Regions from separate parts of the Chryseobacterium sp. JV274 genome, predicted to be linked through region 2. Evidence: riboswitches for the same ligand, from Rfam matches in the RefSeq annotation. Region 2 holds a riboswitch; each other region holds the start of a gene.
The links. Region 2 has a riboswitch for cobalamin ahead of CHRYMOREF3P_RS08460 (TonB-dependent receptor plug domain-containing protein). Riboswitches for the same ligand answer to the same signal wherever they lie in the genome.
Positions count from the first base shown of each region.

Region 1: it holds a riboswitch for cobalamin, as region 2 does, so the genes downstream of both, metE (5-methyltetrahydropteroyltriglutamate--homocysteine S-methyltransferase) here and CHRYMOREF3P_RS08460 (TonB-dependent receptor plug domain-containing protein) in region 2, are expected to answer to the same signal.
Region 3: it holds a riboswitch for cobalamin, as region 2 does, so the genes downstream of both, CHRYMOREF3P_RS15960 (TonB-dependent receptor plug domain-containing protein) here and CHRYMOREF3P_RS08460 (TonB-dependent receptor plug domain-containing protein) in region 2, are expected to answer to the same signal.
Region 4: it holds a riboswitch for cobalamin, as region 2 does, so the genes downstream of both, CHRYMOREF3P_RS07810 (acyl-CoA thioesterase) here and CHRYMOREF3P_RS08460 (TonB-dependent receptor plug domain-containing protein) in region 2, are expected to answer to the same signal.

Region 1 covers NZ_LR824569.1:5,138,561-5,143,605, forward strand. Annotated here, with positions in the region: gene CHRYMOREF3P_RS23665 (enoyl-CoA hydratase/isomerase family protein) at 1-648, shown strand, start outside; gene mmsB (3-hydroxyisobutyrate dehydrogenase) at 740-1,624, shown strand; gene CHRYMOREF3P_RS23675 (enoyl-CoA hydratase/isomerase family protein) at 1,692-2,474, shown strand; gene CHRYMOREF3P_RS23680 (Lrp/AsnC family transcriptional regulator) at 2,559-3,020, opposite strand; cobalamin riboswitch at 3,216-3,402, shown strand; gene metE (5-methyltetrahydropteroyltriglutamate--homocysteine S-methyltransferase) at 3,576-5,045, shown strand, end outside.
Region 2 covers NZ_LR824569.1:1,822,661-1,827,705, reverse strand. Annotated here, with positions in the region: gene CHRYMOREF3P_RS08475 (tetratricopeptide repeat protein) at 1-661, opposite strand, end outside; gene CHRYMOREF3P_RS08470 (helix-turn-helix domain-containing protein) at 658-2,286, opposite strand; gene CHRYMOREF3P_RS08465 (T9SS type A sorting domain-containing protein) at 2,459-3,751, shown strand; cobalamin riboswitch at 3,878-4,055, shown strand; gene CHRYMOREF3P_RS08460 (TonB-dependent receptor plug domain-containing protein) at 4,087-5,045, shown strand, end outside.
Region 3 covers NZ_LR824569.1:3,467,702-3,472,746, forward strand. Annotated here, with positions in the region: gene CHRYMOREF3P_RS15950 (cytochrome-c peroxidase) at 1-227, shown strand, start outside; gene CHRYMOREF3P_RS15955 (transporter) at 240-1,187, shown strand; cobalamin riboswitch at 1,278-1,463, shown strand; gene CHRYMOREF3P_RS15960 (TonB-dependent receptor plug domain-containing protein) at 1,572-3,602, shown strand; gene CHRYMOREF3P_RS15965 (YncE family protein) at 3,599-4,732, shown strand; gene CHRYMOREF3P_RS15970 (cell surface protein) at 4,747-5,045, shown strand, end outside.
Region 4 covers NZ_LR824569.1:1,678,460-1,683,504, reverse strand. Annotated here, with positions in the region: gene CHRYMOREF3P_RS07830 (PspC domain-containing protein) at 1-149, opposite strand, end outside; gene CHRYMOREF3P_RS07825 (PadR family transcriptional regulator) at 161-490, opposite strand; gene CHRYMOREF3P_RS07820 (XAC2610-related protein) at 1,009-1,707, shown strand; gene CHRYMOREF3P_RS07815 (HD domain-containing protein) at 1,709-2,299, shown strand; gene CHRYMOREF3P_RS07810 (acyl-CoA thioesterase) at 2,357-2,740, opposite strand; cobalamin riboswitch at 2,859-3,039, opposite strand; gene CHRYMOREF3P_RS07805 (hypothetical protein) at 3,073-3,873, opposite strand; gene CHRYMOREF3P_RS07800 (GEVED domain-containing protein) at 4,133-5,045, shown strand, end outside.

The DNA of each region.
Region 1 (5,045 bases), 3.3 Mb from region 2:
GATGTAGGGGGAACCTGCTTTTTGAATAAAATGCCTTCCGCCTATGGAGTTTATTTAGGATTAACAGGCGCAAGACTGGATGGAGCAGATTGTAAATTCTTAGGACTGGCAGATTATTTTATAGAATCTTCCTCAAAAGAAACTGTTCTGAATGCCCTTCAACAGGTAGACTGGGACGGAGCATCTCATAAAACTGTTTCCCATATTCTCGAAAATATTTCAAAAGAAGTCATTATTCCTGAGTCTCAGGCGGAATTACACGCTTCTTTTATCAAGCAGTTTGAAGAAATCAACTCTCTGGAAGATTTCAGAAAAATATTGATCAGCCATAATGATAAAGATGAATGGATTAATAACGGTGTGAAAAGCTTTGAAGCCGGATCTCCAAGTTCAGCGCACATTATTTTCAGACAATTGAAACAAGGTAAAGATCTAAGCCTTGAAGAGGTTTTTCAATCTGAACTGAATCTGTCGTGTCAGTGCTGTATCCACCCTGATTTTGCAGAAGGAGTAAGAGCATTATTGGTAGACAAAGACATGTCTCCGAAATGGCATCCCGCAACATGGAAAGAGATTACGGAAGAATGGATAGATTCTTACTTTAAAGAATTGAAAATGGAAAATGAAACATTGAGAATGGAGATTTAAGTATTGAAAATAAGACTTTTATGACATTCATAGATGTTTTTAATCAATAGAGAACTTTGAACCCTCAACTTTAAACTTTAAACTAAAAATTATGTCAAATATAGCATTCATAGGATTAGGAAATATGGGTGGGCCAATGGCTATTAACCTGATCAAAAAAGGTCATCACGTTGTGGGTTTTGACCTTTCGGAGGAAGCTTTGAAAATACTGGTGTCAGAAGGAGGAAAGGCTGCAGGATCTGCTGTGGCCGCTTCTGAGGATGCAGATGTAGTGATTTCAATGCTGCCTTCCGGAAAACACGTAGCTGATCTTTATTCAGAAGATTTTATGAGCAGCCTGAAACCAAACACATTATTAATTGACAGCAGTACCATTGATGCAGTTACAGCCCGTACAGTGGCTGAACTTGCTGCTTCAAAAGGCTGCAGAATGATAGATGCACCCGTTTCCGGAGGAACTGCCGGAGCTCAGGCAGGTACACTCACCTTTATTGTGGGTGGTAAACAGGAAGACTACGAAAAAGCCAGGCCGATACTCAAGTGTATGGGACAGAATATATTTCATGCCGGAGAATCCGGGGCGGGTCAGGTTGCTAAGATCTGTAATAATATGCTGTTGGCCATTCACATGATCGGAACTTCAGAAGCTATCAATCTGGGGGTGAAACATGGTCTTAATCCTCAGGTTTTAAGTGAGATTATGCAGAAGAGTTCCGGGAAAAACTGGTCCTTGGATGTTTATAATCCCTATCCGGGAGTAATGGAAAATGCTCCGGCTTCCCGTAATTATTCTGGTGGTTTTGCCGTAGACCTGATGACAAAAGATCTGGGCCTTGCTGCAGAAGCGGGTTTGGAAACCAAAACATCTACACCTCTTGGCAATACCGCATTGAATTTGTACAGAATGTGGAGCGAATCCGGAAATGGAAAAACAGACTTTTCAAGTATTATTCAATTTCTAAACAGAGACCTTTAAAAATTGAATAGAAGGTAAATACTGTCTATGATTACTTTTTAATAATTATCAACTATCAATTAAAAAAATGACTTTCGAAACATTATTATATCAACAAAACGGACCTGTCGGAACGCTGACGATAAACCGTCCGCAGGCATTAAACTCCTTGAATGAACAGGTTTTACAGGAACTGAAATCATTTGCCAGCAAGATAAGATCAGATAAAAATATCAGAGTATTAATTATTACCGGTTCCGGGGAAAAAGCTTTTGTTGCAGGGGCTGACATTAAAGCCATGCAGCAAATGACTCCCGCAGAAGCAGAGACTTTTTCTATTGCTGCACAAACTGCTTTTAATGCTATTGAAGAACTTCCGTTTGCTGTGATAGCTGCTGTGAACGGTTTTGCATTGGGAGGAGGGTGTGAACTGGCATTATCCTGTGATATTATCCTGGCTAGCGGGAAAGCAAAATTTGGACTCCCTGAAGTGACATTAGGATTATTGCCTTGTTTTGGCGGAACCCAGCGTCTGCCAAGAGCTATCGGATTATACAAAGCAAGGGAAATGGTTTTCTCCGGAGAATTTTATTCCGCAGAAGCTTGTAAAGATTTTGGTTTTGTCAATCATGTTTTTGCGCCCGAAGAATTACTCAACGAAGCTCAAAAACTGGCAGAAACAATTGCCGCAAGAGGACCTGTAGCTGTGGCAAAAGCAAAACAGTCTTTAAATACAGGATTTGAACTGCACATTACGGATGGGTTAAAACAGGAAGCTGCATTATTCGGAGAGTTGTTTACAACAGAAGACCACCATGAAGGTATCGGGGCATTTATAGAAAAAAGAACCCCGGACTTTAAAGGAAATTAATACATTGGAAGATAGAGAATTGAAAATAGCATGGTTTAAGTTAAGTATCATTTTCCATTTTCAATTCTCAATTTTCCATTTTTATTATATGGTGATTCCATGATTGTTTTTCACCTCAGCCATGACAAACGTACTGTGAGTGCTCCCTATAGAATCTACAGATCCCAGTTTATTAAACACAAAATCCTGGTAATGTTTCATATCCCGTACCTGAACTTTCAGAAGAAAATCAAAATCTCCGGAAATATTGTAGCATTCTGCAACTTCTTCAATTTCTAAAATTTCTTTCACAAAATCATAACCTACAGATCGGTCGTGAATTTTCAGCTTAATCTGACAGAAAACCGTAAACCCACGGTTGAGTTTTTCAGCATCAAGAACAGCGGCATATCTTTTCACAAACCCTTCCTGTTCCAATCTTTTTACTCTTTCAAAAACAGGTGAAGTGGAGAGGTTCACTTCTTTAGCAAGCTCTTTAACGGTCAGTTTTGCATTTTTCTGGAGCAGCCTCAGCAGCTGTACATCCTTATCATCGAGTTGTTCCACAGAATATTATTCTTTTAGATTATAAAAACAGTCAAATGTAAAGAATTATATGCTTTTTACTGTGTTTTTTAAAGTTTATTTTGCTTAATTAATTAGCTTTTATTGTGTGTTTATTCTGTATTGTTAATTTTACACAAGATTAAAAACTTTTACTGATGACTATCATTACAGGTAAAAGTACAGTTCTTTAGAGATACTTCATCAAACAGGAAAGGTTTTACGTAACGTAGATTAATAGGGAATCGTGTGAGAATCACGAGCTGTCGCGCAACTGTAAGTAACATACCAAAGGTTTCTGTCCTTATATATCCACTGCCAAAAGCGGGAAGGATGATGGAAACTGTTACAAGTCAGGAGACCTGCCTTTACTGAATTGACGATGCTTTCGCGGTCTGAAGCTTTGGGTCATACAGATGATATATCGGATTTATACACTTTCTCTGTAAGGGAATTGTATTGTTTGTTATATCATGATCCTGAAATTTTTATCCGTTAAAACATTACGAAGCATTTTTAAAAGACTTTACCATTAAGTTTAATTAAAAAGTAAAAAAAATGCAAACTCACATTCTGGGCTATCCGCGTATTGGTAGCAAAAGAGAACTCAAAAAAGCCTGCGAGCAATATTGGTCAGGTAAAATCCTTTTGGAAGAACTTCTGAATACGGGCAGAAATATCTGTAACCAAAACTGGAACATTCAGAAAGAAGCCGGTATAGACCTTATTCCCTGTAATGATTTTTCATATTATGATCAGGTATTGGATATGAGTCTTGTGGTAGGGGCAATTCCCACACGTTATCATGAAGTAGTGCTTAAAAAAAACAATTCTGAGCTGGATCTTTATTTTGCCATGGCAAGAGGATATCAGAAAGAAGGACTGGATATCACAGCGATGGAAATGACAAAATGGTTTGATACCAATTATCACTATATCGTTCCCGAGTTTTATAAAAATCAACAGTTTAAACTGAGTTCAGATAAAATTTTCAATGAATTTGCAGGAGCAAAGCAGGCAGGAATCAATGCAAAACCGGTCATTATCGGACTAGTTTCTTATCTGTTGTTAGGAAAAGAGAAAGAAGAAGGATTTGATAAACTGGATCTCGCTGGAAACCTTCTTTCCGTATATACAGAGATTTTAACAAAACTTCAGGAGCAGGGTGCAGAATGGATTCAGTTTGATGAACCTTTTCTGGCATTGGATTTAACGGAGAAAGCAAAAGAAACATATCATTTTATTTATACCGAAATAAGAAAACGCTTTCCGAAACTGAAATTTATTATTGCCACTTATTTTGACGGATTAAAAGATAATGGATCACTTGCGGTATCACTTCCTGTGAATACTTTACACATTGATTTGGTTAGAAACCCTGAACAGTTAGATGATATTCTGAATGTCATTCCGGAAAGCTTAGGCCTTTCATTGGGTGTGGTTGACGGAAGAAATATCTGGAAAAATGATTATGAAAAGTCTTTGTCTTTCATTCAAAAAGCAGTTGAGAAATTAGGATCTGAAAGGGTTTTAATTGCTCCTTCCTCTTCATTACTTCATTCACCTTGTGATCTGGATTTTGAAACCACACTTAATCCGGAAATTAAAAACTGGCTGGCTTTTGCCAAACAAAAAGTGGCAGAAGTGGTAACGCTTAAAGAACTGGCATCCGGAACAGAGAATAAACAGATTCTTGCCGCTTTTGAAGATAATAAAAAAGCAATTGCAAGCAGAAGAACATCTTCTCTTATTCATAATGATGACGTGAAGCAAAGAGCAAATGCGGTTACTGAAAAAGATGCTCAAAGGATAAATACTTTCAAAATCCGTAAAGAAGAACAACAGAAAGTACTGCAGCTTCCTTTATTCCCAACAACAACCATTGGGTCATTCCCGCAGACCACTGAGGTAAGAAGCTGGAGAGCAAAATTCAAAAAAGGAGAGCTGACGGCAGAGCAGTATGATACCTTACTGAAAGAAGAGACCCAGAGAACGATTAACTGGCAGGAAGAAATAGGGATAGATGTA
Region 2 (5,045 bases):
CATAGTTTAAAGATTCCACAAAAGCTTCCTGTGCTTTATCAATTTGATTGAGATTAAGATAACAATACCCGATATTGTATAAGACCACACTCATGTTGGAATTGGTAGTTTTCTTTACAGGTACTTTTTCAAAATTCTGGATTGAAATTAAAAACTTTTCCAATGCAATTTCTGAATTGGACTGGCTCTTGTAAATCATTCCTCTTATGGCATAGCTTGTAGCGGTTTCAACATATTTCAAGGGATTTTTGTCCGGGATTTTAGCAATATATTGGTCCGCTTCATTCAGCGTTTCAAGGCTCTTGCTGAAAAGTTCCATCTGCTGATATTGTATTGCGACAGAGATAAGAACTTCTGCATGACTCCAGGGATCATTGGTTTTCTGGGAAAGTTCCTTTGCCTTCATAATATATCTTAATGATTCCTCAAAGTTTCTTTTGGCAATATGAGCTGTGGAAAGAAGCTTATAAAGTTGGATAGAAGTTTTGACATCATGAGATTTCTTTAACAGCCGTTCCCCAATTTTAATTGTATTATCAGGATTGTCATAAATTTCAAGCCTGGCCTTTTTCATTAAGACACTATCCGGTGTCTTTTGAGCCTTTGTGAAAATACAAAAGGATACCAGGAGCAGTGGCCATATTTTTAAAAGTGATTTCATACGGTTTTGGTTTTACTGATTTCCTGAATATAGGCATTGGGAGACATTCCGGTGACGGATTTGAAAACGGTTGTAAAGGCACTGTGTGATGAGAACCCTGAATATTCTGCAAGATAGCTTACTTTATAATTAAGAAAGGTGGAATCATTCCTTAATAGCTGTACAATATGATTGATCCTTAGTTTGTTAATGTATCCATTGAAATTTTTCTCTTTGTTGTTGATGACTTCAGAAAGGTATTTTGTATTAATTTCCATTTGAGAGGAAAGCATAGATAAGGACATATTTTTATTCAGATATCCGTTGGATTTTTCAAACTCTTCAAGTTTCTGAAGGATTTCATCTTCTTTTTCCCTCGATATTTTGTTGAAACCGGCATCTTTTGCTGTTGTAGAAGCTTTATTTAATAAAATGGGTTGAGGTTTCTCATTGCTCTGTTTTTTAAAGAAATCAAACTGCTTTTTTAAATCTTTATTTTTGCTTTTAATAATTAAAAAATAGATGGACAGGCCAATAATAATCAGGAATAGAATGAGAGCCAGAGGTAAGAAGGACCTAAGGAACATCAGTTTTTGAAATTCAATATTTTTATTCTGATTGGTTTCAACAAGTTTTACAATATATCGTATTCCTTCTTTCGAGCTTGCATCGGTTTTTGTTTTTAAATCATTATAGAGTTTATTGTATTGATGATATTTTACATCATCATGAAGTGCGTAATAGTTGCGGGATAATGATTCGTAAATTTTAATTTTTAAATTATTAAAAGACAGATCTTCAATCAAAAAGAGTCCAGCTTCCAGTTTCTCAACAGATGTTGTGTAATCCTGTTTCAAAAAATAATACTGGGACAGATTCTCATACGCTAAACCTAAAAGAAATGGTTGATTGGTCTGGTGTTCAAGATCAGAAATAATATTTTCTATAAGCGCTTTATATTCAACAAGTCTATTTTGTTTTAGGAGATAAGAAGAGCGGAAAATTCTGTTTTCCATTTTTAATATTCTGTTTTCTTCATTATGATCGCTGAGGTACTGATTACTTTTATCAAGGTTTTTGAATGCTGCAGGATAATCTCTATTGATTCCTGAGTTCAAAGCTTGCAGTTGGTACAGCTTTGCTGTGGTTATTCGTAATGCGGCATCATTACTTTTAAGAAGCTTCTGATCAGATAAAAGATGGGTAATAATTCTTTTTGACTGATTGTACAGACTCAGATTTTGGTATTGGTCAGCAAGATTATAATCACTGAAAACCTGCATAAAATAAGAAAGTTCATTTTTCGGATCGGCATCTTCTTTCTGCGCAAAAATATTCACAGATTGTATGTAATCGCCTTTCATAGCAAAAGCCTGTGAAATAATGTTTTGCAGTACAATTTTATGCTCTGTATTCTGATCACTTACGAGGATTCCCTGAGTATAGCTGATGCATTCGTCAGAATTCTGATACAATTTCAGAAATGCCTTATCTGCCAAAATATTAAAGTCCGGACCTGACTGTCCACTGGTAATAAAAGAACAGCAAATGAAAATAAACAGTAATATTTTTCTGCTATTTTGAAATAATTTTTGTCTTGATAGTTTGTTTTTTGTGCTTTTTTGAATAGTTCGGGTAAAATCCATATTCAAAATGATGTTTTGTATCTAATTGATTATTATTTGTTTAGAAATTAAACTCTTTTAAAATTCACGAATTATGAAAGTCTATTTCTTTGGATAGGGTAAATATTGTATTAATATTGTTTTCACCAATTCGGAACGCTAAATATAATAAAATATGAAAAATTTTTACAGAATGTCAATAAAAATATTGACGGCTTGTCTTTTTCTGAAATTTAGTTTTGCAGCAGCACAGCTTACAGTAATAGGGCTGGGAAATTATAATGTAGGTGCAGTTTCAGATAATGGAGTAGTAAGTATGCATACAAGTGCAGGAGGAGTATATAAATGGAATGCAGCAGGCGGACTTGTACAGATAGGTTCAATATCAAACGGATATCCAGCCGCAGGGAGAACGATTGTTTCAAACGATGGAACCAAAATATCATCTTCTGTTACAAATTCTGCAACAGGATTTAATGAAATATCAACTTATGATGTAGCTACTTCCACATGGGTAAACAGAGGAGGGCTGGTTCCTACCGGTTGGGACGGCAGTGTAAGTTCTACATGGGGAATGTCACCTAACGGAAATACTATTGTAGGGTTAGGATTTCTTACTGCTGCGAACGCACATGCTGTGAAATGGGATGACGTAAACGGAATGGTTGACCTGGGAAGTATAGTTTCCGGACGCAGTTCCAGGGCAAATGCAATCAATGCGGCAGGAACAGTGATTGTAGGGTGGCAGGATGAGCCAACCGGAACAAGAAGCGGTGCAAAATGGCAGGATGGAGTAGAAAGTTTTATTACAGATAATAACGGGAATAATGTAGGAGAAGCAGGCGGAATTTCGGCTGATGGAAATACCATTATAGGATCTGCAAATCCTAATCCTTATGTTTGGAATGCTACAAGCGGACTGACTTATATAACACATCCTAATGCTTCGTTCAATTTCAAAGGAGGAGCTACAGGAATTTCAGCTGATGGAACACGAGTTATTGGTTTTTACAGAGCATTTGGAGCACCTCCAATGTCGGGAGAAGGTTTTATCTGGACTGCATCTGCCGGAAGAATTAATCTGAATGATTATGCAGTATCCTTAGGAATTGCAACGAATGGAGTAACGATGGGACTTCCTCTGGCGATTTCACAAGACGGAAAGAAAATTGCCGGATCAGGGACGAATGCTTCAGGTCAAATAGTTGCTTTTTATCTGGATACTTCTGAATTCTTATCAGTAAATGATACCGTGAAAGAGAAAAATAGTGTTGGCATTTATCCTAATCCTGTAACTGATGTGCTTTATTTTAAAGGAACAGGAAAAATAGAAAAAGCAGAAATCTATAATATGGTTGGGCAAAGGGTGAAATCATTCAATACTGTGGAAGGACAAATTGATGTTTCATCTTTATCAAAAGGAGATTATATTCTGCAATACTCTGTGAAAGGAGAAAAACAAGCTTATAAATTCATTAAAAAATAACATATATAAATAGTAAAGTAGTGGGATGATGGCCGTTTTCAATTTTGAAAGCGGCTGTTTTTTATTTGCAAAAGTCTGAAATTTTTGATGTAAAAGCCGGTTTTTTGGCAAATACATATAAAAAACTATCTTTGCAAAAATTTTGGTTTCCAGTATTTTGGAATGAAAAGGGAATTGGGTGTAACTCCCATACTGTCCCCGCAACTGTAAATCGCAATAAAAGTTTCTGCAAACAACCACTGTCTAAAACGGGAAGGAGCAGAATGCGAAAGTCAGGAGACCTGCCAACATTATAATCAAAAAACATATTGCTTTCGGAGGAAAAGTAAAAAAGTATGGATATAAAAAGATCTTTAGTACTGCTTTTTTCATCTTATGGCTGTTTTCTTTTTGGACAAGAGAAAACCATAGACACTATTTATGTCTTCGACAACCAGATGAATAGGGTGAAACTTTTTCATCCCGTAAAAATAATTTCGGCAGAAGAGGCCGAGAAAAACTCCAGTAATCTTTCAGAGCTCCTGAGATTTCAGTCACAGGTTTTTATCAAAGAAAATGGCCGAGGGGCTGTTTCTTCACCATCTTTCCGGGGTACTACCGCTCAGCAGACTGCATTTGTATGGAATGGGATTAATATCAACTCCAGTTTTTTAGGACAGGGAGATATCAATAATATTGCTTTGTTTGGCTATGATCAGATCGGTATAAAAGCCGGCGGTGGAAGTGTAGTCTATGGAAGTGGTGCCATTGGGGGAAGTATTCACCTGAATAATACCCTTGATTTTAATAAAGGTTTCCATGGTTCTTTATTTTCTGAGGTGGCTTCCTTTAATACCTATAATAATTTTGTAAAAGGTTCTTACAGCAATGATAAGTTCAGTTTTAAAGCTTCCGGAAATTATTCTGTAAGTGAAAACAATTATGAGGTAAGCGATCTGAATTACATCAACAGAAATGGAAATTACTATAATACCACATTCAATGCAGGTGCATCCTATAAAATAACCAACGATCATAAAATTTCGTGGCAAAGCCAGTTTTTCGATTCTTCACAGCATTATCCTGTGTATGAAGAAACGGGAACAAAAACAAAATATAAAACTCAAAGTATAAGAAGCCTTCTTTCCTGGGACTGGAATAAAACTAAGTTCAGCAACTCTTTTAAAGCGGCCTATACAGAAGAAAACTTTCAGTATTTCGGTTCGTTAAACCAGCCTAAATCAAGTGGGGGAACAGGGAAAAACTATATCTTTAAAAATGATTTCAATTATTTTCTGAATTCTAAGTGGAATTT
Region 3 (5,045 bases), 1.6 Mb from region 2:
TAGAATATACAGCACCTTATATGCATGACGGAAGGTTTTACACATTAGATGCTGTACTCAATTTCTATTCAGATCAGGTGGAAGATAATGCGAATCTTGATCCTCAGCTGAAAAAGAATGGTCATACAGGAATAGCCATGAATAGTCAGGAAAAACAGTCGATTATTGCTTTCCTGAAAACATTGTCCGACAAAAGTTTTATATCCAATCCAAAATTTGCAGAATAATTTATAGAAAACATGAAGAAGATTATATTGATACTAAGTTTGATCCTGTTTAATCAGTATCAGGCAAATACCATTAGAGACAGTGTTTATAGCGCTCCGGATACCTTTAGCAGATTCGATTTTGATGATGACTGTGATGCATGCGGTTGTGCGGCCGGTAACGGATCATCCGGTTTTGAATCTTTGCTGAATCCACAGTTTATCGGAATCAAATATTTTGCACAGCATTACAAAGCAAAAGAAAATTTATTTGTAAAAGATCTTACACAGGATCAGTATTTTAATACCTTACAGCTTTGGGGAAAAATTCCATTGACTAAAAAACTAAGTGTATATGCAAGTCTGCCATTTCATTTTCATGAAAAAAGGACTATGCAGGGAGATATCAAAATCAACGGAATCGGAGATCTGAACCTGATGGGAATCTATCAGCTAATGAGCTCTAAAGATAATTTCCATCACGTGAGCGGAGGTTTGGGCGTGAAAATTCCTTTGGGAAAGTTTGATGAAAAAGGAGCATCCGGAGTCAATCCGAGTTTTCAGTTGGGAACAGGAAGCTGGGATTATCAGGCGGCTTTGAATTATAAATTTCAAAAGAATAAAGTAGCTGTATTGGTCAATACAGACTATACAATCAAAACGGAAAATAAGAAGAATTACCATTTCGGAAACCAGTGGAACTACGCTGCAACAGGATTTTATCAGGTTGCAGGAAATGAAAAATCTATCTTTTCTGTAAAAACCGGAGTGCAGGGAGAAGTGTATGCTCAGAACAAGCAGTTTGATGAAGCCCTGCCCAATACAGCCGGAAGTGCATTGTATGGGAAGATTGGGTTTGAAGCCTCTTATAAAAAACTGAGCCTGGGAAGTGAACTCATGCTTCCTATGTATACCCATTTGGCTGGTGGTGATATTGAAGCAAAATCCAGATTTAGTATTTTCCTGAATATCGGAATTTAAATAAAACCCCTTTTTAATCATGTTAAAGCTCCTTCGGGAGCTTTAATTGTTTATGAATCATGATTTTAATTGGGGGTTAGGAATAATTTTTTATCTTTGCCGAAATTTGGTGAGCCCTAAAAAGCTCTTAAAAGGGAATCCGGTGAAAATCCGGAACAGACCCGCTGCTGTAAGCTCCGCACCAAGATTTTTGAAGAATATATCCACTGTTTTTTAATGGGAAGGATTTCAAAAATGGAGTAAGTCAGAAGACCTGCCAGAAAATAATCGTTTGACGCTTTCGTGGAATAAAGCTTAGGACATCAATGATTCTGTGCAGTGACAGCTGTGCTTTGTCGTTGTATTCTTATATCCATTAGCGTCTTCATTATCCTAAATGAGCTAATGGCGGCAAAATTAACTATATCTGCAATTCATAAAGCTGTTTTCACAATACTGGTGTTAACATTTCATCTTTTGTCTTCTCAAACCAAAAAAGACAGTGTTCAGGAAGAATCAATCAAAGGGATCAACCTTTACAAGAAAAACTTCAAAGAAATTCTTCCGGCACAAACCCTGCAGGGCGAGCAGCTGGAAAGACTGAACAGTCATTCTGTAGCAGATGCTCTTCGGTATTTTTCCGGTGTTCAGATCAAAGACTATGGAGGGATTGGCGGATTGAAAACCATTAATGTCCGAAGCCTCGGAAGTCAGCATGTAGGCGTTTTCTATGATGGAATTCAACTGGGAAATGCACAGAACGGACTGGTAGATCTGGGAAGATATTCTTTGGATGATCTGGAAGAAATATCATTGTATAACGGGCAGAAAAGCGAGATTTTTCAGCCGGCAAAAGATTTCGGTTCTTCGGGATCTATCTATTTACAGCCTAAAACGCCTGTATTTAAAGGAATAAAGAAAACCAATCTTGTGATAAGAGCAAAAAGTGCCTCCATAGACCTTTTTAATCCGTCATTCCGATTGGAACAGAAAATTTCAGACAGAACTTCTGCCAGCTTCAGTGGAGAATTTCTGCAAAGTGATGGGATTTACAGATTTCGGTATGCCAAGAAATATCCTGATGGACAGCAGGCTTATGATACGATTGCAAAGAGGCAGGACTCAGATATCAAAGCGAAACGTTTTGAAACTTCGTTAAACGGAACTTTAAATAACGGAAGCTGGAATGTAAGAGGCTATGGTTATATTTCAGACCGTGGAATGCCGGCTCCTATTGTGAATGGCCGTTTTGGAGGAAGAGGAGCAAGACTTTCTGATGAAAATTATTTCGTGCAGGCCAATCTTCGGAAAAAACTGTTTCCCAGATTTGAAACTCAGCTGAAAGCAAAGTTTGCCTACGATTACACTCATTTTATGGATACTGTTCGCTCACAGTCTATTATTCATACCGATAACACCTATATCCAACGAGAGCTCTATCTTTCCTCATCCAATATCTATTCTATCACATCCAATTGGGATGTCAGTCTGAGCGGGGATTTTCAGTACAATAATCTGGATGCCAATCTGGATAACTTTTCTTATCCTACACGTTACACTACATTGGTTGCATTGGCAACAACGTATCAGTGGAACAGATTCAAGATCCTGGGCAGCCTTTTAGGAACTTTTACTTTTGAAGAAGTAAGAAAAAATAAAAGACCCGGAGACAGCAGAGAATGGACCCCCGCTGTATTTATGAGCTACCAGCCTGAAATAATTCCTGAACTTACTTTAAGAGCTTTCTATAAAAGGATTTTCCGACTGCCAACCTTCAATGATCTGTATTACACTAATATCGGAAATACTTACCTGAAGCCGGAATTTACCAATCAGTATGATGTAGGATTTACGTATCAGAAGAATTATAAAAACCGATTCTTTACATCCTTTTATGCTAAAGTAGACGGTTATTACAACAAAGTACAGGATAAGATTGTTGCAGCCCCTAACGGAAGTATGTTCCGCTGGCTGATGATGAACCTTGGACGGGTTGAAATCATAGGTGCTGACGTGAATGTTCAGGCAGAAATGCAGTTAGGAAAAGTAAAACTGAGACCCTTGCTTTCCTACACTTACCAAAGTGCAAGAGATATGACAGATCCGGAGGATACATTCTACCGAAATCAGATTCCTTACACACCATGGCATAGTGGCTCCTTCACCCTGATGGCGGACTATAAAGACTGGAGTTTCAATTACAGTGCGATGTATGTAGGAGAAAGGTATGATGTGAACCAGGACAACATTCAATACAATTATGTACAGCCTTGGTATACCCATGATCTGTCTGTTCAGAAAAAATTCAACTGGGCGAATCATCAATTTAAAGTAAGCCTTGAGATGAATAATATTTTCAACCAATATTATGATGTAGTGATCAATTATCCGATGCCGGGCAGAAACTTTAAACTTATTCTAAACTTTACCTTATGAGAAAACTAAACTTTTACTTTTTATTTCTTGTCTTAGCTTTTCTTAGTTCATGCCGTACGGATGATATTATTGTCCGCCAGGAAGTGGTAGAGGGACTTCCATCAGAAAATACAGCAATCAAAGGTTTCTACATGCTGAATGAAGGAAATATGGGAAGCAACAAATGTACCTTGGACTTTTTTGATTATACCAAAGGAACCTATTACAGGAACATCTACGCGGAGATTAATCCGAATGTTGTAAAAGAGCTGGGAGATGTTGGAAATGATATTAAGATCTACGGAAGCAAGCTGTATATTGTTGTCAATGTTTCCAACAAGATTGAAGTGTTGGATGCCAAAACAGCCAAACGTATTACTTCTATTCCATTACAGAACTGCCGTTATTTAACCTTTAAAGGAGGGAAAGCTTATGCCAGCAGCTATGCAGGTCCGGTAGCGGTTAATCCAAAAGCACCCAAAGGAAAAATTGTGGAAATTGATACAGTTTCTCTTTCCATCCAGCGTGAAGTGGTAGTAGGGTATCAACCGGAAGAAATGGAAATTGTAGGGAATAAATTATTTGTGGCCAATTCCGGAGGATACAAAGCTCCTGATTACGACAATACCGTTTCTGTAATAGACCTGAACACTTTTACTGAAATCCAAAAATTAAATGTTGCGATTAATCTTCACCACATTAAAAAAGATAATTACGGTGATCTGTACGTGAGTTCAAGAGGAGATTATTATAACGTTCCTTCCAGCCTATACCTTATAGATGCAGCAACAGGAATTGTTAAAAAAGATTTCCACCTCGCAGTGAGTGAAATGACAATCGTTAATGATAAACTCTATTTCTACGGAAATGAATTCAATTACAACACGCACAGCTATAAGAAGAGCTTTGGGATCATTGATGTAAAAACAGAACAAATTATTGCCAACAGCATTTTTGACAAAGAATACGAAACTGCGATTAAAACACCTTACGGAATTGCTGTAAACCCAATCACAGAAGATATCTATATGACAGATGCCAGAAATTATGTTTCTATGGGATTTGTCTATTGCTTTGATAAAAACGGACATTTTAAATGGAAAACAGAAGGCGGAAATATCCCTGCCCACTTTACCTTTTTATACAAATAACCAAACTTTAAGAAATGAAGAGAAATACCTTTACTTATTTAAAAATCGGAGTTTTATCATGTTTCCTGGCAGGTGTAATAGCCTGTAAGCACGATGATGAAGAGGAGTTTACCTTTAACGGTCTTGATGATTCTTATTCCATTGAACGTTTAAAGGTTTTGAGTATTCCAACCAATGCTTCAGGATCGGTTACGTGGAGTATCAATGATTCTATTATCTCTCAAAATTCAGAACTTGAATTTATCAGCCCAACAGCAGATGCTTATCCGCTGACTTTAAAAATTAATAACAAAGGAAACGAACAGGTTTATCA
Region 4 (5,045 bases), 140 kb from region 2:
CTTATTTCTATGTCATGCATTACCTCATCAGCTTCAGAAGCATCCAGTGAGCTTCTCAGAGCGTTCAGGTAATCGCTGAGCTTTATATATGCGTGTTCTTCTATTGTAAAAGAAAAACCTGCGAGTCCTATTGAGAGTGTCTTGTTCATAGCTTTGTTTTTTAATTTTGTTGGGTGATGTTTTTTACTGAGGCTGTCAGCTCATTCCATGTGTTTTGAAGTTCATCCAGGAAAAGTTTTCCTTTTTCTGTGATCTGATAATATTTTCTGGGTGGTCCTCCTGTAGATTCTTCCCATCTGTAAGAGAGAAACTCTCCGTTTTTAAGTCTTGTAAGAAGAGGGTAGAGGGTTCCTTCCACTACATCCAGTTTTCCTTTTTTCAGTTCGTCAATAAGATCAGAAACATACATTTCGCGATTATTGATGAGACTTAGAATACAGAATTCCAGAATTCCTTTTCGCATTTGCGCTTTGGTATTTTCGGTATTCATCTTTGATAAGTTTTGTTAATTAGTTATATAATTTTCGAAGTTCGGAACCTAGCTAGTTGTACCTATTTCGATTTTACATTACAAAGATATGTAAATAAAATGGTATTATGCAATACAAAGTAGTGAAATTTTTAAAATAAATAGTATAAATATTTGATAATCAGATTTATAAATTTTACTATGAATTTTGATAAGAATGAATTTGATCAAAAAATGTTTAAATTTTAAATGAAAATGAAAGAAATAAAGAGAAAAAAAGTTATCATTCATTAATTATTGCTCATTACCCAAGATATAGCCCCGATAGCAGCGGTTACCTCACAGCGGCTTGGGTTCAGGTACGGAGCGAGGAGTATGAGCGTATAGCGGGAAATAGCTTCTTATTACTGAACACTCTTTTATTTAAAGGCTGTTAAAATGTTTCAGATCCTTACAGATAATAAGGCCGGAATTTTGAGATCGGTATTATGATTCGTATTTTTGTTAGGAAAAAAACACCTAAATCACTTACTATTACCATGAATTTATTCAATAAGTATAAACATTTACCGGCTTTTGTTTTACTGGGGCCTGCATGTTTCGGACAATATCAGTTTGAGGTTAAAAATGCATCAAAGAATTATGATGCAATCATCCAGGTAGAAAATTGCTATGATGACCGGTGCAGCGGCAAAGGAACTGTAGAATTGTTTGATCATAAAAATACAAAGGTACAGACTTTTGCATCGGATAATCTGGTGTTGGAAACAGATCAGACTGAAAAGCCCAGGCTGGGAAAAATGATCCAGCTGACAAATAAACAGAACTCTGTAATCATTAATGATTTTAATTTTGACGGAACTGAAGATATAGCGGTAAGGAACGGGAATATGGGAAACTATAGCGCTGCTTCCTATGACGTTTATGTATTCAACAGTACAAGAATGGCATTTGTGAAGAGTAAAGAACTTACGGATCTTGCGTCCAGTGCTCTTGATATTTTTGATGTGGATGTGAAACGTAAGCGCCTGATCTCCTATGGAAAATCTGGCTGTTGTGATATTTTTACCACTGAATATGCTGTTGTTCCCAATAAAGGACTTGATAAAGTCTTTGAAAAAGAAGAAGATATGACGGTAGAAGGCCGCGTAAAAGTGATCACTAAAGAAAAGATCAATAATAAGTGGGTAACCAAAACAAAGGTGTACCCTTCAGAACAATATAATAGAGAAAAGTAAGATGAAAATTCAGAAAGAGATTGATTTTATCCTGGCAGTGGATGCCTTGAAAAATGTACAGCGAAGAAATTATAATGCTGACGATTCCCGAAGAGAGAATACTGCGGAACATTCATGGCAGATCATCATTCTGGCTCAGATTCTTTATCCATATGCTAAAAACCGTGCAGATATTGATCTGTTGAGAGTGATAAGAATGCTTTCCATTCACGATTTGGTAGAGATAGAAGCTGGGGATACCTTTATTTTTGATGAAAAAGCAATGGTAGGGAAGTTTGACAGAGAGAAAGCATCTGCACAAAAGATTTTCGGTATCCTGGATGAGCCTTTGCGTACAGAGTTCTTCAATCTATGGCTTGAGTTTGAAGATGAGAAAACACCGGATGCTATTTTTGCCTGTGGAATCGACAGAATTATGCCATTTATCTTAAATTCTCATACTTCAGGAAAAAGCTGGACGGAAGCCGGAGTAACAGAAAAACAAATCCGGAATATGCTTGAAAATGCTATCAGCAGAGCATCGGATGAAATGGGAGAAGCCTTTGAACTGCTGCTGAGCAGAAGCCTGGAAACTGAAAAAGTTGTGAAATAAATTTATTGAAAATAGAATAATTTTCGGGCGGCCTTTGGCCGCCCGAAAATTTATCATTTATAGTATCTGAATTGGTTTCTTGAATTCGTCAATCGCTACAAAAGTAAAATCACCTACAATGGCTTTTTCTCTTTCATAGGAATACATCTGCTCGGTATAGATCTCAACATTTACTTTCATACTTGTTTTTCCTACGTATGAAACTTTGCCAATCAGTTCAACAATAGTTCCGGCTGGAATAGGTTTCTTGAAATCGATCTTGTCACTGCTCACTGTTACCACTCTTTTTCTGGCAAATCGTGTGGCTGTAATAAAAGCTACTTCGTCCATCAGCTGCATGGCCGTACCACCAAAAAGGGTATCGTAATGATTGGTTGTGTTAGGGAAAACCGCTTTAAAGATTCTGGTTTCGGATGCTTCAATTCTTTCTTCTGTAGTCATATATCATTATTAATTAAAGCGAAATGAAAACGATATTAAAACAACAGAATAATGACAGGAACTTAAAGAACCCCCTGAAACAATCCATCAGATCAATACAACTTCAAATCGCGAAAGTTATTTGTTTAAAGAAATAGGCAGGTCTCCTGACTTGTAACATCTTTTATCTCCTTCCCATGCCTCGCACAGTGGATCTTTGATAAAGATTTCAGTTACTTACAGTTGCGCGACAGTCCGTGATTTTCACACGGTTCCCTTTTAATCTGCAGTGATGCAGAACCAATTCCTGTGATGAATAAGCGTAAAACTTTTCGAGTGCAAAAATAATGAATTTATTCCGGATTATGGTAAATAATCTGGCTGATTACTCTTCCTTTCTTGATGGTCCACAGCGTGGTGTATCTGTTTTCTCCTGAACCGTTTATCATGTATAAGAAAATATTATCGGTGTCAAGGGAGGTTACGCCAATATTCTCAAAATCCATAGTAGGCTGGAACATGTTTTTGATGGCTTCTCTTACAAAGACAGAACCTCTTCCGGGTTGTTGTACTCTGATTGATTTGATCTCAGTCATTCCTTCAGGAAGATCATTTCCGATTCCCCAAGGTTTTACTTTATCAATGGTAAGAAGTTTTCCTTCCGCATCTTTTTCCTTTTTACGGTAGCCGGCATTGGAAGGGTAGATATCAATCACAACTTTGCTTCTTTGGGCAGTAGGAACTTTTGGATCAGAATTATCTGTGAAAATAAGTGATTTTCCGTTTTTGGACCTGGAGGGAGTATAGGCCGGAAGCTGGTCTATATAAGCAATACGTTCTTTATTGACCATTCCTTCTTTGTCCAGTGTTTCATAACGTACAAATGGTTTGTCTTCATCCTGTTTTTCAGGATATTTGATCCAGATCCACTCTGTTTCTCCGGGAGCAGGTTTTACATAAACAAATACATCTCCTTTACGCATACGGATCTTATCTACAATTTTTCTGTAATTGTCTTTATGAACCCGTACATTGGCATATCCTTCTTCAGCTTTTACAACTCCGAAAGGAACTTTATTCTGCCCTTTTACAAAGGCTATAGATAAAATACTGAAAGCGGATAAATAGAATGCTTTGTTTATGAAAGTCATCATGAAAATTTTTTGATCCCCCAAATATATAAATTAAATGCTTTTCAGGAGATAATTTATACCATTGCAGTTCTTTAAAATCTTGTATTTGTTTCAGATGGATTAAAAATGCAGATATCTTATGGGATTATTTTGTATAATAGGTGTGATTTTTGGCTTGTAATTTAAAATGTATTGATAAAATATAACAATAAATGAAATATTTATAAGAATTATTTCAAAAAATGCTCTATTTTTCAGGAGAATTTAAAAACTAATAAACATGACAAAAAGACTACTTTATGTATTCTCTTTTATTTTGGGTATTTCAAGCTTTCAGGCAGAAAACAAGATAGAAGCAGGATCAAAATCTTTATTTTATTGTGATACAAATGCTCCAACAGATGTTGTGGTATCAAATGTTAGCCTTACTTCCGCAACGGTTACCTGGACTGCCGACCCAAATACTCCGAACAATTATGTAAGATACCGGAAAGCTGGCAGTACCACCTGGATGATAGCAACGGGATTGTCTGGGCAAAATGTGTTTACTATTGGTATGTTAGAGCCCTGTACAATTTATGAAGTACAAGTTGCAAAAATATGTAACACGATAACGGGAACATGGTCCACTCCTATATTTTTTACAACAGTCATCAATTACTGTGCAAGCGCTTCTACAGATACCAGCATGATGCATATTTCCAATGTGACAGTAAACTCCACAGGGGTTACGGCTCCCATGGTCAGCAACTCCGGCTCATCCAACTATACAGATTACAGAAGCGATGTAAGCCGTAGAATAAAGTTTTTTGTAGGAAGTGTGGGCAATAAACTTTCGGTAAGTAATAGCTGGACCGGAACTCCAGGTACAACAACGGTAACTGCATGGATAGATCTCAATGCTAACGGCATTTTTGAATCCAGTGAAAGAGTAATGGTTGCCAATAATGTTACTCAGGCAGCTCCGGCTGTGTCTGTATTTAATATTCCAAGTTTTGCAACACTGACAACGTGTGGTACTGTAATGCGAGTGGTTTCAAGTCAAACTACACCTACAGATGCTTGTGGGACATTCACCTATGGCGAGGTTGAAGATTATGGGGTAGATATTATAAATCTCACACTAGGCGTTGGAGAATCAGTAAAATCTGTACAGCCTGAAATTTATCCTAATCCGGCATCTGATATTTTAA